DNA from 3 places in the Agrobacterium sp. 22-221-1 genome. Region 1 is predicted to be linked to each of the others. Evidence: riboswitches for the same ligand, from Rfam matches in the RefSeq annotation. Region 1 holds a riboswitch; each other region holds the start of a gene.
What was found. Region 1 has a riboswitch for thiamine pyrophosphate ahead of thiB (thiamine ABC transporter substrate binding subunit). Riboswitches for the same ligand answer to the same signal wherever they lie in the genome.
Positions count from the first base shown of each region.

Region 2: linked by a shared signal. The riboswitch ahead of ACQZ5N_RS04750 (ABC transporter permease) and the one ahead of thiB (thiamine ABC transporter substrate binding subunit) in region 1 are both predicted to bind thiamine pyrophosphate.
Region 3: linked by a shared signal. The riboswitch ahead of thiC (phosphomethylpyrimidine synthase ThiC) and the one ahead of thiB (thiamine ABC transporter substrate binding subunit) in region 1 are both predicted to bind thiamine pyrophosphate.

Region 1 covers NZ_JBNWCL010000004.1:165,007-170,080, forward strand. The annotation lists gene ACQZ5N_RS08215 (thiamine ABC transporter ATP-binding protein) at 1-699, opposite strand, end outside; gene thiP (thiamine/thiamine pyrophosphate ABC transporter permease ThiP) at 696-2,321, opposite strand; gene thiB (thiamine ABC transporter substrate binding subunit) at 2,341-3,354, opposite strand; TPP riboswitch at 3,394-3,504, opposite strand; gene ACQZ5N_RS08230 (VOC family protein) at 3,550-3,942, opposite strand; gene ACQZ5N_RS08235 (ABC-F family ATP-binding cassette domain-containing protein) at 4,041-5,074, opposite strand, start outside.
Region 2 covers NZ_JBNWCL010000002.1:268,841-273,914, forward strand. The annotation lists gene ACQZ5N_RS04740 (alpha-glucosidase) at 1-779, shown strand, start outside; gene ACQZ5N_RS04745 (pilus assembly protein TadG-related protein) at 802-2,091, opposite strand; TPP riboswitch at 2,311-2,413, shown strand; gene ACQZ5N_RS04750 (ABC transporter permease) at 2,538-3,323, shown strand; gene ACQZ5N_RS04755 (ABC transporter substrate-binding protein) at 3,320-4,270, shown strand; gene ACQZ5N_RS04760 (hydroxyethylthiazole kinase) at 4,267-5,007, shown strand; gene thiE (thiamine phosphate synthase) at 4,994-5,074, shown strand, end outside.
Region 3 covers NZ_JBNWCL010000004.1:5,301-10,374, forward strand. The annotation lists gene thiO (glycine oxidase ThiO) at 1-993, opposite strand, end outside; gene thiS (sulfur carrier protein ThiS) at 1-20, opposite strand, end outside; gene thiC (phosphomethylpyrimidine synthase ThiC) at 995-2,818, opposite strand; TPP riboswitch at 2,914-3,025, opposite strand; gene ACQZ5N_RS07505 (acyl carrier protein) at 3,208-3,459, shown strand; gene ACQZ5N_RS07510 (acyl-CoA dehydrogenase family protein) at 3,459-4,640, shown strand; gene ACQZ5N_RS07515 (amino acid--[acyl-carrier-protein] ligase) at 4,645-5,074, shown strand, end outside.

The sequences.
Region 1 (5,074 bases):
GTCCACCGCCTTCACATTTTGTGTGGCGAAGAAATCTGCGGTCGGGCCGACATAGACAACCCGGCCGCGATCAAGAAAAACCACCTGCTGCGCCAGCTTCTTTATGTCTTCGGGATGATGGGTGACAATAATCACCGTGTTTTTTGTTTCTCTATGCAAGTCGAGAAGCAGGGAGGTCATACCCGCCCGCAGTCCCGGATCGAGTGCCGCAAAAGGCTCGTCGAGCAGCATGACCAGTTTTTTCCTGACCAGCGCACGCGCCAGCGCCGCTCTCTGCCTTTCTCCGCCGGAAAGCGTGCCCGGCAAACGTTTGTCGAAACCCGCCAGACCGACACGTACAAGCGCCATCTCAATCCGTTCCCGGTCTTCCAGCCGCAATTTCAGCCCGGGGCTGACACCGAGAGCGACATTGGTGAAGATATCGAGATGTGCAAACAGATTGTTGTCCTGAAAGATCGATGAGACCGGTCTTTCCGAAGGGTCGAGCGCCGTCATGTCCTGCCCGCCGATCATCACGCGGCCGGAATCCGGCGCCTCGAAACCGGCGACGAGGTTGAGAAGCGTCGACTTGCCCGAACCGGACGCGCCGACGACGGCAGTTGTCCGGCTCTGCGGGAATGCGCAATCGAGGTCGAAATCCTGTGTTCCAAGCCGCAGCCTGACCTTGTCCAGTTCAACGGCAAAATCATCGCCTGTCATATGCTCGCCCTTGCTGATTGGGATTGCCGTGCAACACCGCCTGCGGCAAGCAGCAGGCAGACGACACCGAGAAGGAAGGCATAACCGGCGGCGTCATTGGTACGATAGCTGCCCATATTGCTATAAACCAGCCATGGCAGGGTGACGAAACTTTCCGACCCGAACAGGGCAACCGCGCCTAAATCGCCGAGAGACAGGGCCATGGCGAAGGAAAACGCCATGGCCAGCGGCCGCCACAGAACCGGAAGATCGGCGAACCGCAGCCGCGTCAGGCCCTGAAGCCCGAGACTGGCGGAAAGCCGGCCGGTTCGCAAAAAATGACTGGTACAGGCCGGCTCAAGCACCCGCATGGCAAGCGGCAAAGCCATCAGCATATTGATGAGCGCCACGAGAACTGGCGCGTAAAAGCTGACATCGCCGAAAACGCGCAATAACAGGAACCATCCGCTTCCCACTACGACTGGCGGCACCAAAAGCACCAGCGAAGACCCTGCCCCCAGCATGGCGGAGAGGAAGCGCAGGGGTTGCCCTGCCTGCCGTCTGGAGCCTATCGCCTGGCGTGCGCCGATGATCGCCATGCAGCAAAGCACGACGAGGGCTGCGGAGAGTGCGGCGATTGCAAGACTGGTCGCCGCCGCGCGCAGGAAAATCGGCGCGGACAGAAGACGCGGCAGATCGGCCCTCAAACCCGAGACAGCGATGGCGACAAGCGGCAGGCCGATCAGCAGAACAGCGAAAACGATTGCCGCCCCATCCCAGAGGCGGACACCGATGCCCTTTCCGTCGAAACGGCGAAGGGAACGACCAAGCGAGGGAATTTCCGCTTCGGGCGACGGCAAAAAGGCAAGAAGGCCGAGCAGGATTGCGGTGAGGCCAATCTGCAAAACCGAAAGCGCAATCGCCCGCTGCGGATCGAAATCGAACCGCAGCGCCTGATAGATCGCCACCTCCAGCGTCGTTGCTGCCGGCCCGCCGCCCAACAGAAGAACGAGCGTGAAGCTGGTGGCGCACAGCATGAAGACAAGCCCGGCAATGCCGGGGACGAGACGCGCGACCGCCGGCCATTCGATAAAACGGAAAATCGAAACCGGCCCCATGCCGAGGCTCGCCGCCATGCGCCAATATTCGCCCGGAATGCGCTCCAGCCCTGCCAGCATCAGCCGCACCGAAAGCGGCAGATTGAAAAACACATGGGCAATAAGAATACCAGACAGGCCGTAAATGCTGAAAGGTTCATCCTCCCCGGCAAAAACGAGTGCCGAATTCAAAACGCCCTGCCTGCCCCAGATGGTGATGATGCCGAAGGCGCCAACGATGACAGGCAGACCCATCGGTACCGCCATCAGCCTGACGATCCAGATTCTTCCCGGAAACTCGCGCCGACGGCAAAGCGCCAGCGCCACCGGCAGGCCGAGAACAATGGAAAGAAGGGTGGAAAGCATTGCCTGATAAAGCGTGAAACGCAGGATGCGCAGCGTATAGGCATCCATGATGCCGGCAGCGGACGCGCCAGCATCGAAGGACAGGAGAGCCGCAACCGCGAGCGCCATGAACAGGAAAACGGCGGCAAAAGCCGCCGTTCCGAAAATGATCGACCGCCGGTAATCGCGACGCAGCATCATGCGCGAGTGTGCCTCTTCCTCAATTCATGCTCATGGCGGCAAGCCATTCATCGATCCATGCCTTGCGGTTCTTCGCCACCTCTTCCGGATCCATCAGGAAAGTCTTCTGCGGCACCACGAGTTTTGAAAACGCCTCCGGCAAGGGCTTGGAGGTCGCCGCGACCGGCATCATCCAGTTGTTTTCCGGAATGGCATCCTGAAAACCGGATGTCAGCGTGAAAGCGAGGAATTGCTTTGCCAGTTCCTTGTGCGGCGCGTTTTTAAGGAGACCGGAAACCTCAATCTGGATGTAATGCCCTTCGGAAAAGGCGGCGGCCTGATAACGATCCGTTTTTTCAGCGACCATGTGATAGGCGGGTGAGGTGGTGTAGGAGAGCACCATCGGCACCTCACCCTTGGTGAAGAGGCCATAGGATTCCGACCAGCCCGGCGTAACGGTGAGAATGCGCTTCCTGAGCTTTTCCCAGGCCTCCGGGGCCTTGTCGCCGTAAACCGATTTCACCCATAGCAGCAGGCCAAGCCCCGGTGTGGAGGTGCGCGGATCCTGAATGACGATTTTCTGCGAGGGGTCGCCTTCCACAAGGTCTTTAAGGCTCGCCGGCGGGTTTTTCACCGTCTGCGTATCATAGATGACAGCGAAATGGCCGTAATCATAGGGAACGAAAACATCGTCCGTGTAGCCGCCCGGCACCTTGGCCGCCGATGCATCGATGCCGCTGACATCGAACAGACCGGTCTGTTTTGCTTCCGCGACAAGATTGGTGTCGAGACCGACGACGACATCCGCCTTGGACCCCGCCCCTTCAAGCTTCAGACGATTGAGCAGCGCCACGCCATCGGCCACGCCGACGAAATTGAGCGTGCAATTGCAAACCTTCTCGAAGGCCTCCTTCACCTTGGGACCGGGACCCCATTCGGAAACGAAGCTCTCATAGGTGTAGACGGTCAGTTCCTGTCTATCCTGTGCAACAGCAAGACCGGGCAGAAACAGCGAGGCGGCAACGAGGGAATTCAGGAAAAGACGACGGCGCACGGGTATCTCCTCAAAAAAACGATAGGGAAATAGCCGCCTGCATTAAAGCCGTCTAATCCCTCCGCCGGTATGAACCGGATCAGGTTCTTCGGGTTGGCAAGCCTCTCAGCCTTTTACACCCAAGCGCAAAAGACACCCCGTTAGATCAAGATGATGGTGTAGTCCCGCCGTCCCTGATTGGCAAGATGGCCGAGGTCAGCCCTGTTCCGTCATATGCACCAGTTCCCAGACGTGCCCGTCGGGATCCTGAAAGCTGCCGGCATACATGAAGCCATGGTCCTGAACGGGCTTCCAGCCGCTGCCGCCGGAGGCGAGCGCCGTCGCGATCATCCGGTCGATTTCCTCCCTGCTTCCGGCGGAAAGACAGGTCAGAACCTCGGTGGTTCGCGTCGCGTCGGCAATGTCGCCGTTGATGAAATCGCGGAAACGTCCCTCCTGGAGAAGCATCACGAAGATATTCTCTTCCACGATCATGCAGAGCGTGCGGTCATCCGAATATTCCGGGTTGAAGCTGAAACCGAGAGCGGTGAAGAAGTTTCTTGATGTCTCGATATTCTTGACCGGCAGATTGACGAAAATCATGCGCATTTTCACAACTCCTCCAAACGAACGCCGGCATAGAACGGCAATTCTGCTTTTCTATCAAAGGCGGGAGGAGGACCGGTCAAACGGGGAACTGATTGCCTTCAGCCCTCCAGTTCCTCGCGCAGCATCTCCAGTTCCAGCCATTCTTCTTCCATGGCCTCCAGCTTGTCGCGCAGCTTCGACATTTCCTGCGCCAGCGTGTTGAAGGCCGCCGGGTCCTTTGTGAAAAGCTCCGGATCGGCCATGCGCTGCTCGCGTTTTGCGATTTCGCCTTGCGCCTTTTCCATCTCCTTCGGAAGATTTTCGAGCGCGAATTTCTGCTTGAAGGAAAGCTTGCCCTTGGCCTTTGAAGGATCCTGCGATGCGGAGGCGGAAGGTGCGGCCTTCGCCTTTTCCTGTTTCTCAGCCTTGCGTTTTTCTTCCGCCGCGCCCTTGCGCTGCGCCATCATGTCCGAATAGCCGCCGGCATATTCGATCCATCGTCCGTCCGGCTCATCCGGATTGACGGGCGCGATGGTGGAGGTGACGGTGCGGTCGAGGAAATCGCGGTCGTGGCTGACGAGGATAACGGTGCCGGAAAAGCCAGCAACGATTTCCTGCAACAGATCGAGCGTTTCGATATCGAGATCGTTGGTCGGCTCGTCGAGGATCAGAAGATTGGTCGGCCGCGCCAGAATGCGCGCCAGAATAAGGCGCGCGCGCTCGCCCCCGGAAAGGTTGCGGATCGGTGTGCGGGCCTGTTCCGGCTGGAACAGAAAGTCTTTCATATAGCCCGTCACATGCTTCAATTCGCCGTTGACCAGCAGATTTTCACCACGACCATCGGTCAGATAATGCGCGAGCGTATCGTTGGGATTGAGATCCTCGCGTTTCTGGTCGAGCGTCGCGATTTCCAGATTGGTGCCGAGCTTCACCGTGCCGCTATCGGGCTCCATCTGGCCGGTGAGCATCTTCAGAAGCGTGGTTTTACCGGCGCCATTCGGGCCGACGAAACCGATGCAATCGCCGCGATGGACGCGCAGCGAAAACGGTGCGACGATCACGCGCTCGCCATAAGCCTTGGTGATGGCCTCGGCTTCGATGACGAGCTTGCCGGATTCACGCCCTTCGGTAACGGTCGCTTGCACCGTGCCCT
Region 2 (5,074 bases), on a different contig from region 1:
AGCTGATGCACAATGCCTGGCCAACGCTCTGGGCCGAGGTCAACGCCAAGGCCGTCGAAAGTCGCGGCAAGACCGGCGAAGCGCTGTTCTTCATGCGCGCCGGCTTCACCGGTGTGCAGGCCCATTGCCCGCTCATCTGGGGCGGCGACCAGTCTGTCGACTTCTCCCGTCACGACGGTCTGGTCACCGTCATCTGCGGGGCGCTCTCCTCCGGCCTCATGGGCAATGCCTATCACCATTCCGATATTGGCGGTTACACCAGCCTGTTCGGCAATGTCAGAACCGCAGAGCTCATCATGCGCTGGACGGAGATGGCCGCTTTCACGCCGGTCATGCGTACCCATGAGGGCAACCGGCCGCGCGACAATCTCCAGATCGATCAGGATGAGGCGGTTCTTGCCCATTTCGCCCGCATGACATCCATCTATGTCGCGCTGGCCCCCTATCTGAAATCGCTCTCGGCGGAAGCGGCCAGGACGGGCCTGCCGGTGCAGCGTCCGCTCTTCCTGCACTACGAGAATGACTGGCAGACCTATACCATTCAGGACTGCTATCTCTACGGCGCGGACATGCTTGTCGCACCCGTCTGGAAAGCGGGCGAAACGCAACGCTCGCTCTATCTTCCGGGCGACGGTGAATGGGTGCACCTGTGGAGCGGCGCGCATTATCCCGGCGGACAGGACGTCACCGTCGAAGCGCCGCTCGGCGAGCCGGCGGTGTTCTATCGTGCCGATAGCAGCCATCGTTCGCTGTTTGAACAGCTTCGCACCATCGGCTGAACTAGTGGGTTCGTCCCTGCCATCACCCCGTCAGGCGGGGTGATGTGATGGCCTTTTTGAAAAGGGCGGTCATCGCATCGCTGATGCCCTGCGACGGGCTGACTTCGAAGAACAGGCCCGGCGAAGCGCATTGCTGCATACGTGCGCCGATTTCCGGCTGAAAGGGCGCGATCCAGCTATTGTACCAGCCATTGGTCGGCAGCGGCAGATAGGTGGTATAAAGCACGGCGATGCGAAAACCCTTTTCCTTCAGCTTCGTGCAATATTTGATATCGATCGGTTCCTGACAGCGGCCGCTGGTCGTTTTTTTGGTACAGGAGGATGGCTTGTAGCTGTCGCCGACGCCATCTGACACGAAGAAAACGATCTTCTCCGGGCTCGCCGAACTCGCACCGGTGCCCGAAGAGCCGATCCTGTCTCCAATCTGGGTCAGCGCCCGGTCGAAATCGGTCTGCTGGTCGTTATTATAACCCTGATAAGGAATGGACATCAGATCGATTTCGCCCGCTTTTTTCTTCGCGGTCGCCAGATCCGAGGTCAGGGGAACGACTTCGAGCAGCTTCGTATCTTCCGCCTTCTCTCCGAAGGTATAGACAGCCATGCGATATTGATTGCTGCTTTTCCGCGTGGACTTTGCCGTATCCATCAGGCTTGCCGTAGCCTGCGCCACCACATTGATGCGTGTAGTGACCCCGAGGCTTTTGGCTTTGTAGTAATAGCTGTTTGTATCGACCACCCCGTTTTTCACGATGTGACAGGCGAAAGCACATTTGTCGCTCGTATTGGCAACCATGGTAGCAACGTCGGTCGGCGTCGCGCCAACGCCCATCGAAGGGGTGTTATCCAGCAGGACATAGAAGTCGCTGAATGTTTCCGTCTCGTATTTGGCGGTCGCCTTGCCCGAAACGGTGATGAGATCCTCTCCGAGTATCCGTGAAAGCGTCGTGCCGACCGATGCCTTGAAGCTGACCGAGGATTCGATGGCGTTACCGTGTTTGATCACCGACACATCAAGAGACAGGAGCTTATAATCGGGATTGGCCCGCTCATTGCTTTCAAAAAATGCGGAGGCTTCATCAGTGCCAAGCGAAATGACACCGTCGCCCGACATTTCCTTTGCCTTGTGAACGCTCGACGACGTATCGGCAACCACTGCAAGCGCCGCGGCATCCGCCGCCATCTGCAGGTCCGATTTGACAGCCATGCCATGCGTCACATCGAGTGCCACGCCGGCCGCCCCGATCAGCGGCACCATCAACAGGGCGCTGAGAATGCCGAAATTTCCCGATTTATCCTGCCAGATGTTCTTCAAATTCGCCCCCGGAACCTTTCCCCGGAGGGAAAGTTAGCCGAATAATATTGAAAGGCAGTTTCAAGAGATAACTAATTTTCGATAAATCTAATTTCCTCAATAACTAATACGCCAATTGGAGATGCGCATCAGCGCAAACCCGTTCAGGCATTCACGATCACGCCTGACGACGGATCGCTGGCGGGACGTTGACATTTATGAAACTTGACCTACAAAACAAACTCTTCCGAGGGGAGCACCGAACGGTGCTGAGATGGCGATGAGCCGGACCCTTGAACCTGATCCGGGTCATGCCGGCGTAGGAACGGAACTGTCGCGCCAAGAGGCGCTGCCCTTTCTCTTCTCCGCTTTGCCTGATCTCCGAGATTGTCACATCTGGAGACGAATGATGATGCTGAAACCTTCCGCCCTTCGCACACGGTGCGTCTGCGTCTGAGGTCCGGCTCATGCGTGCCACCCATGCGCTGAACGGTGTCGGTCTTCTGCTGGTTTTCTGGCAGGCGGGAACGTGGCTGTTTTCGCCGCCCCGCTATATCCTGCCATCGCCCGCCGATGTTGCCGGCGCTTTCTGGCGCCAGCCGGGCTTCCTGTTCGGGCAGGCACTGGTAACGCTTGGTGAAATGGCGCTCGGGCTTGCGGCGGGCATCGCCGCCGGCATTCTCGTCGCTTTCACGATTGCCGCCATCCCGCGCCTCGGCCGCCTCGTCTGGCCGATGGTGCTGGTGCTGCAGGCCTTTCCGGTTTTCGTGCTCGCCCCCATCCTCGTCCTCTGGTTCGGTTTCGGCATGGCTTCGAAAGTGGTCATGACGGCGATCATCATCTTCTTCCCCGTTGCCTCCGCTTTCACGGATGGCCTCAACCGCACCGATCGCGCCATCCTTGACGCCGCCTCGCTGACTGAGGCGAGCCACTGGCAGGTCCTCACCCGGTTGCGTGTGCCGCTGGCGTTGCCATCGCTGATTTCGGGCTTGAGGGTGGCGGCGCCACTTGCCCCGCTCGGCGCCGTCATCGGCGAATGGGTGGGCGCATCGGCCGGGCTTGGGTTTGTGATGATCCAGTCCAATGCCCGCATGCAGACCGACACCATGTTCGCCGCCATGGCCATTCTCGCCATCATGGCGGTGCTGCTGCGGCTCATCGTCGACCGGGCGACCGCCAATATGGCCCCCTGGGCCAAGGAAACAGAACACACCATTCCTTTCAGATCTTTACGGAGACTTTCGGCACCATGAAACGAACTCTTCTTTCCCTCGTCGTCGCGGCAGCAAGCGTGCTTTCACCCATGCAATCGCATGCGGCAGACAAGCTGACCGTGTTGCTCGAGTGGTTCGTGAACCCCGATCATGCGCCGATGGTGATCGCCAGGGAACGCGGCCTGTTTGCCGATGTGGGGCTGGAGGTGGAACTGGTTCCGCCCGCAGACCCCTCCGCCGTGCCGCGCCTCGTCTCGGCCAAACAGGCCGATATCGGCGTGCATTACCAGCCGAACCTCTATCTCGATCACGATGCCGGCCTGCCGCTCGTGCGTTTCGGTACACTGGTCGAAACCCCGCTCAACACTGTCACCGTTCTGGCCGACGGGCCGATCAAGAGCCTGAAGGACCTGAAGGGCAAGAAGGTCGGCTTTTCCGTTTCCGGCTTCGAGGATGCGATGCTGAAGCGCATGCTGGAAAAGGACGGCCTGACGAAGGACGATGTCGAACTCATCAACGTCAATTTCTCTCTCTCGCCGTCCCTGATCGCCGGCAAGGTGGATGCGACGCTTGGCGGCTTCCGCAATTTCGAGCTGACGCAGATGAGGCTCGAGGGACATGAAGGCCGCTCCTTCTTCCCGGAGGAACACGGCGTGCCGGCCTATGACGAGCTGATCTTCGTCACCCACCGCGATCTCGCAAAGGACAGCCGGCTGCCGCGTTTCCTCTCCGCCGTGGAGCAAGCCGCGATCTTCATTACCAATCATCCTCAGGAATCCTGGCAGCTTTTCATCAAGGCCTATCCGAACCTTGACGATGCGCTGAACAAGCAGGCCTTCTTCGACACGCTGCCGCGCTTCGCCAAGCGCCCGGCTGCACTCGACCGCGCGCGCTATGCCCGTTTCGGCGCTTTCATGCAGGAAATGCAGCTGATCAAGCAGGCGCCGGCGGCGGACGACATCGCCGTGGAGCTGCAGCAGCCATGACCACGACTTTTCCGACAGCGGCAATCGCCGCCGAGATTCTGGAGCGCGTGCGCAAAACGCGCCCGCGCGTACATTGCCTGATGAACACCGTGGTGCAGAAATTCACCGCAGACGGCATCACCGTCGTCGGCGGAATTCCCTCCATGACCACCTCGCTCGAGGAAATCGAGAGCTTCGTGACGAAGGCGGATGCGCTGACCGTCAATCTCGGCACGCTGGATGCCGAGCGGCGCAAGGTTATCCGGCTGGCGATCGAAATCGCCAATGCATCCGGCAAGCCGTGGATCGTCGACCCTGTGCATTGCGACTATTCGCCGTCGCGTCTGGAATTCGCGCGCGAACTCATCGCACTTTCCCCGACGATCGTGCGTGGCAATCGCGCCGAAATGAGCTTGATCGGTGACGTGCCGGATGCTGTACGGATTGAGACCGGGCCGGTCGATCATCTGCGCGATGCCACCCGCAGCGTCAGGATCGTCAACGGTCATCCGTGGATGGCGAAGGTGACGGGAACGGGGTGCCTTTCGGGCGGCGTCATCGCCGCCTTCATGGCAGTGGAAAAAGACGCGCTGACGGCGGCGGCCTCCGCCCTTGCCGTCACCGGCGTTTCCGCCGAACTCGCAGCCAAGCACGCAAGAGGCCCCGGCACCTTCGAACCGGCGTTTCTGGATGCGCTTTCCGAAATTTCCGGTGAGGACATCACAAATCACGCAAGGATAGAGCATGAACAAGGTTGATTACCGCCTCAATGCGCTGGTCGATGCGAGCCTTGGCGATGTTGCGCCCCTGCCGGAGCTTGCTCTG
Region 3 (5,074 bases), 160 kb from region 1:
CCATTCACCAGAAGTTTCATGATCCCGTTCCTTTTGAGAGAGAGTTTGGCAGACGATTTCAGCCGCCTGCCGCGCCATCGCCGGCGACAGCAGAAAGCCGTGCCGGTGCGCGCCGTTGATGAAAACTGTCCGGCCATCCTGCGTGACCTTCGGCAGATTGTCGGGATAGGCGGGGCGCACGCCGGTGCCTGTCTCGATGATTTCCGCTTCCGCAAAAGCCGGATGCACGGCATAGGCGGCATTCAGGAACTCCATCATCGAGCGGGCGGAAATGGCGCCCGCATCTTCCGTCTCGATCATCGTCGCGCCCACCATGAAACGGCCGGGCTCGCGTGGCACGATGTAAAGCGGAATACGCGGATGCAGCAGCCGGACGGGACGAGACAGGGAAACCTCCCGCGTGGCGAGATAGAGCATCTCTCCCCGCACACCGCGAAGATCGGAAATCCCGCCGATTGCCGCAGCACCAGTGCAATCCACCACCCGGTCGAACGGCTCTTCATCCAGCGGGATACCCATATGGAACTGCACACCCATGGTGCAAAGCCGTTCATGCAGCGATTTCAGTGCAAGACGCGGATCGAGATGCCCCTCACCCGGAAAATAAAGCCCGGATCGAAACCGCCCGGCAAGATCTGGCTCCAGCGCGGCGATTTCGCCCTCATCCACCCAGCGATAGCCAGCGGTCCGCGATGCGAAACGCGAAAGCTCCGCCTTATCGCGGGCCGGCGCAACAACCAGCGTACCGTGCCGCACGACAAGGCCGGGTGTCGCTTCATCCCACCAGTCGAGCGCCGCCTGACCGAGCGTCAGAACCGCCGCTTCAGCGCTTTCACGCTCGCACCAGGGCGCCAGCATGCCGCCCGCATACCAGGATGCGCCGCGCGAGGGTTCGGCATTGCGCTCGCAAACCGCGACGGTAACGCCGTTTCGCGCCAGTTCGAAGGCCGCCGTCAAACCGGCGACCCCCGTTCCCTTGACAAGCACGCGCATGCTATTCGGCATCCGCAGGCGTCGCGAGCGGCATATAAAGCTCGCCACCTTCCTTGAAGCGTGCGGCCATGGCCTCCAGCCCCTCCTTCTGCGCCTCGGCGCGGATATCGTGAGAAATCCGCATCGAGCAGAATTTCGGCCCGCACATGGAGCAGAAATGCGCGACCTTGTGCGCTTCCTTCGGCAAGGTCTCATCATGGAAGGAGCGCGCCGTATCCGGGTCCAGCGACAGGTTGAACTGATCCTCCCAGCGGAACTCGAACCGCGCGCGCGACAGCGCATCGTCCCGCACCTGTGCCGCCGGATGACCCTTGGCGAGATCGGCGGCGTGGGCAGCGATCTTGTAGGTGATGACGCCGACCTTGACGTCGTTGCGATCCGGCAGGCCGAGATGTTCCTTCGGCGTGACGTAGCAGAGCATCGCAGTGCCGAACCAGCCGATCATCGCCGCACCGATGCCGGAGGTGATGTGGTCGTAACCCGGCGCAATATCGGTGGTGAGCGGCCCGAGCGTATAGAAGGGCGCCTCACCGCAGGTCTTCAACTGCTTGTCCATATTCTCCTTGATCTTGTGCATCGGCACATGGCCAGGGCCTTCGATCATCACCTGGCAATCCTTCGCCCAGGCGATCTGCGTCAACTCACCGAGCGTCTCCAGCTCCGCGAATTGTGCGGCGTCATTGGCGTCAGCAATTGAGCCGGGACGCAAGCCATCGCCCAGCGAGAAGGAGACGTCGTAAGCGCGGCAAATGTCGCAAATCTCGTCGAAATGCTCATAGAGGAAGCTTTCCCTGTGGTGATGCAGACACCACTTGGCCATGATCGACCCGCCGCGCGAGACGATGCCGGTGACGCGGTTGACGGTAAGCGGGATGTAATGCAGCCGCACGCCGGCATGGATGGTGAAGTAATCCACACCCTGCTCCGCCTGTTCGATCAGCGTATCGCGAAACACTTCCCAGTTCAGGTCTTCGGCAATGCCGTTGACTTTCTCAAGCGCCTGATAAAGCGGCACCGTGCCGATCGGCACCGGCGAATTGCGGATGATCCATTCGCGGATATTGTGGATGTTGCGACCGGTAGACAGGTCCATGACGGTATCCGCGCCCCAGCGGATCGCCCAGACCATCTTCTCCACCTCTTCCGCCATGGAGGAGGTGACGGCGGAATTGCCGATATTGGCATTGATCTTGACGAGAAAATTGCGGCCGATGATCATCGGCTCAAGTTCCGAATGATTGATATTGGCAGGGATGATGGCGCGGCCGGCCGCCACTTCCTGACGCACGAATTCCGCCGTGACATAGTCCGGGATATGCGCCCCGAAACTTTCGCCGTCACGCGCCAGCTTTTCCCTGGCCGCCTCGCGCCCGAGATTTTCACGGATGGCGATGAATTCCATTTCCGGCGTGGTGATACCGGCCCGCGCATAGGCAAGCTGGGTCACGGCTTTACCGGCCGTGGCTCTGAGCGGCTGGTGGCGTACCGAAAATTCAGGCGTCAGGCGTTCGCCGGTGGCAAAGCCGTTATCCTCCGGCTTGACGTGCCGGCCGTCATAAGCCTCGACATCGCCGCGCGCCACGATCCAGTCATGACGCGGACGCGGCAGACCCTTTTCAATCAGAACGGTATGCGAAGGATCGGTATAGGGACCGGAGGAATCGTAAACCGTCACCGGCGGTTCGCCCGCCGTCGGATGAACGGCGATCTCGCGCATCGGCACGCGGATATGGGGATGTAAAATACCGGCTTTGTGGATTTTGGTAGAGGCGGCATGCGGCCCGGTGGTGACGACAAGCGGGATATTCTTGGCAGCGATATTCATCTTGAGGCTCCAAAGTTTGACAGTGGAGACCCAGTTCGAGCCGGAATGATGGAAAATACCGAATTGCCGAAACGCGACGTCATGCGCCCGCCCGACCTTCGGTCTTTGCACCGTCCCTACGCCAGTATGAACTGGATCAGGTTCAACGGGTCACTGCGCATGAAAGCAGAATCTCAGCCCCTTGACGGGACACCCCTGGTGAATGGCCACAGCAAAAAACACCGACCGGCATTTGTCAAGGCCGACGATCCATGCTTGGCAAAGGTGCGGGAATGGCGCATGCTGCCGTTAGTTGTAATTAACCTAACGGTTTAGGCGAATATTATCGTTTGCAACGTAACGATAAGCACAAACCATCCTGATGTGAAATTCATGGGAGATACGTCGGAATGAACGCGACTATTCGTGAAATACTGGCCAAATTCGGCCAGCTTCCAACCCCAGTCGATACGATTGCAGATGAAGCCGATCTTTATGCGGCAGGCCTTTCTTCCTTTGCATCCGTGCAATTGATGCTCGGCATCGAAGAAGCATTCGATATCGAATTCCCCGACAATCTGCTGAATCGCAAGTCATTTGCGAGCATCAGGGCCATTGAAGACACCGTTAAGCTCATTCTGGATGGTAAAGAGGCAGCCTGATGAACGTCACCGTAGCGCCGCAGGATGAAACGCTGTCCGCGCGCGCGGGCCGTGTCGCGGCAATTGCCGCCAAACACGCGGATGAGGTGGATGTCACCGGCCGATTCCCACAGGAAGCCGTCGACGCCTTGCGACAGGAACGCCTGCTCGGCATCCAGGTCCCCTCTTCGCTGGGCGGCGAAAGCGCTTCCTTACAGGAAATCGCCGATATCTGCGCCCGGCTCGGTCAGGCCTGTTCGGCAACCGCGATGATTTTCGCCATGCACCATATCAAGGCATCCAGCCTGGTGGAACACGGCGAGACGAGCGCATGGCATGCCGGCTTCATGAGCCGCATCGCCAGCGAACAGCTTCTGCTCGGCTCCGCCACCACCGAAGGCGGCATTGGCGGCAATCTGCGCAACTCCATCTGTGCAATCGAAGTCGAAGGCGATTTCTGCCGGCTGGAAAAGGACGCCACCGTCATTTCCTATGGCAGCAATGCCGATGCGATCCTTATCACCTCGCGCGCCCACAAGGATGCCGCGCCCGCCGATCAGGTGATGACGGTCTTTCTGAAAAACCAGTACACGCTCGAAAAGACCCATGTGTGGGATACGCTCGGCATGCGCGGCACCTGTTCGGACGGCTTCCTGTTTCGTGGCGAAGCGCCGGCGGCGCAGATATTCCCGAAGCCTTTTGCGGAAATCGCTGCACAATCCATGCTTGCAAGCTCGCATCTCCTGTGGAGCGCCGTCTGGTACGGCATCGCCTCGGATGCCGTGCTGCGCGCCCAGTCATTCGTCAGAGCCGCGGCGCGCAAGTCGCCCGGCACCGCTCCTCCCGGCGCGATACGCCTTGCGGAAGTCTCCACCAAGCTGCAGGTCGTGAAATCCAACATCATCGCCGGCATCAAGGCTTACGAGGACACCAAGAGCGACCCCGAAAAACTGATGTCCATGGCCTTTGCCGTCGCCATGAACAATGTGAAAATCTGCTCTTCGGAAACCATTCTCGAGATCATCGACCATGCCATGCTGGTCTGCGGCATCATGGGCTACAAGAACGGCACGCCCTACAGCCTCGGCCGACACCTGCGCGACGCGCATTCCGCCCGCCTGATGATTTCCAACGACCGCATTCTCGGCAATTCCGCCAATCTCCTGCTGGTTCACAAGCAGGACACCAGCCTCTTGGGATAAGACCATGGACATGCAAACCTCGTTTCTCGATCGACTGTTCGAAGAAGGCCTGCTGATTGAAACCGGTGTGGACGGTCTTTATGGACGCAGCGGCCAGTTCGAGGATGTCATTGCCGCCTTCGAGCGGCTGATCGACCGCACGGGCGGCGCTGACGGCGCCGAAGCGATCCGCTTTCCGCCCGGCATCAACCGCGCCTATTTCGAAAAGAGCGGTTATATGAAGAGCTTCCCGCAGCTCGCCGGCACGGTCCATTCCTTCTGCGGCTGTGAGCTCGACCATGTCAGCCTGCTGAAAACCATGGATGAGGGCGGCGACTGGACCAAAGACCAGAAAGCGACAGACATCGTGCTGACGCCGGCGGCCTGCTACCCGCTTTATCCGACGATTGCCAAGCGCGGCGCGCTACCTGCCGGCGGCGGTCTTTATGACATCC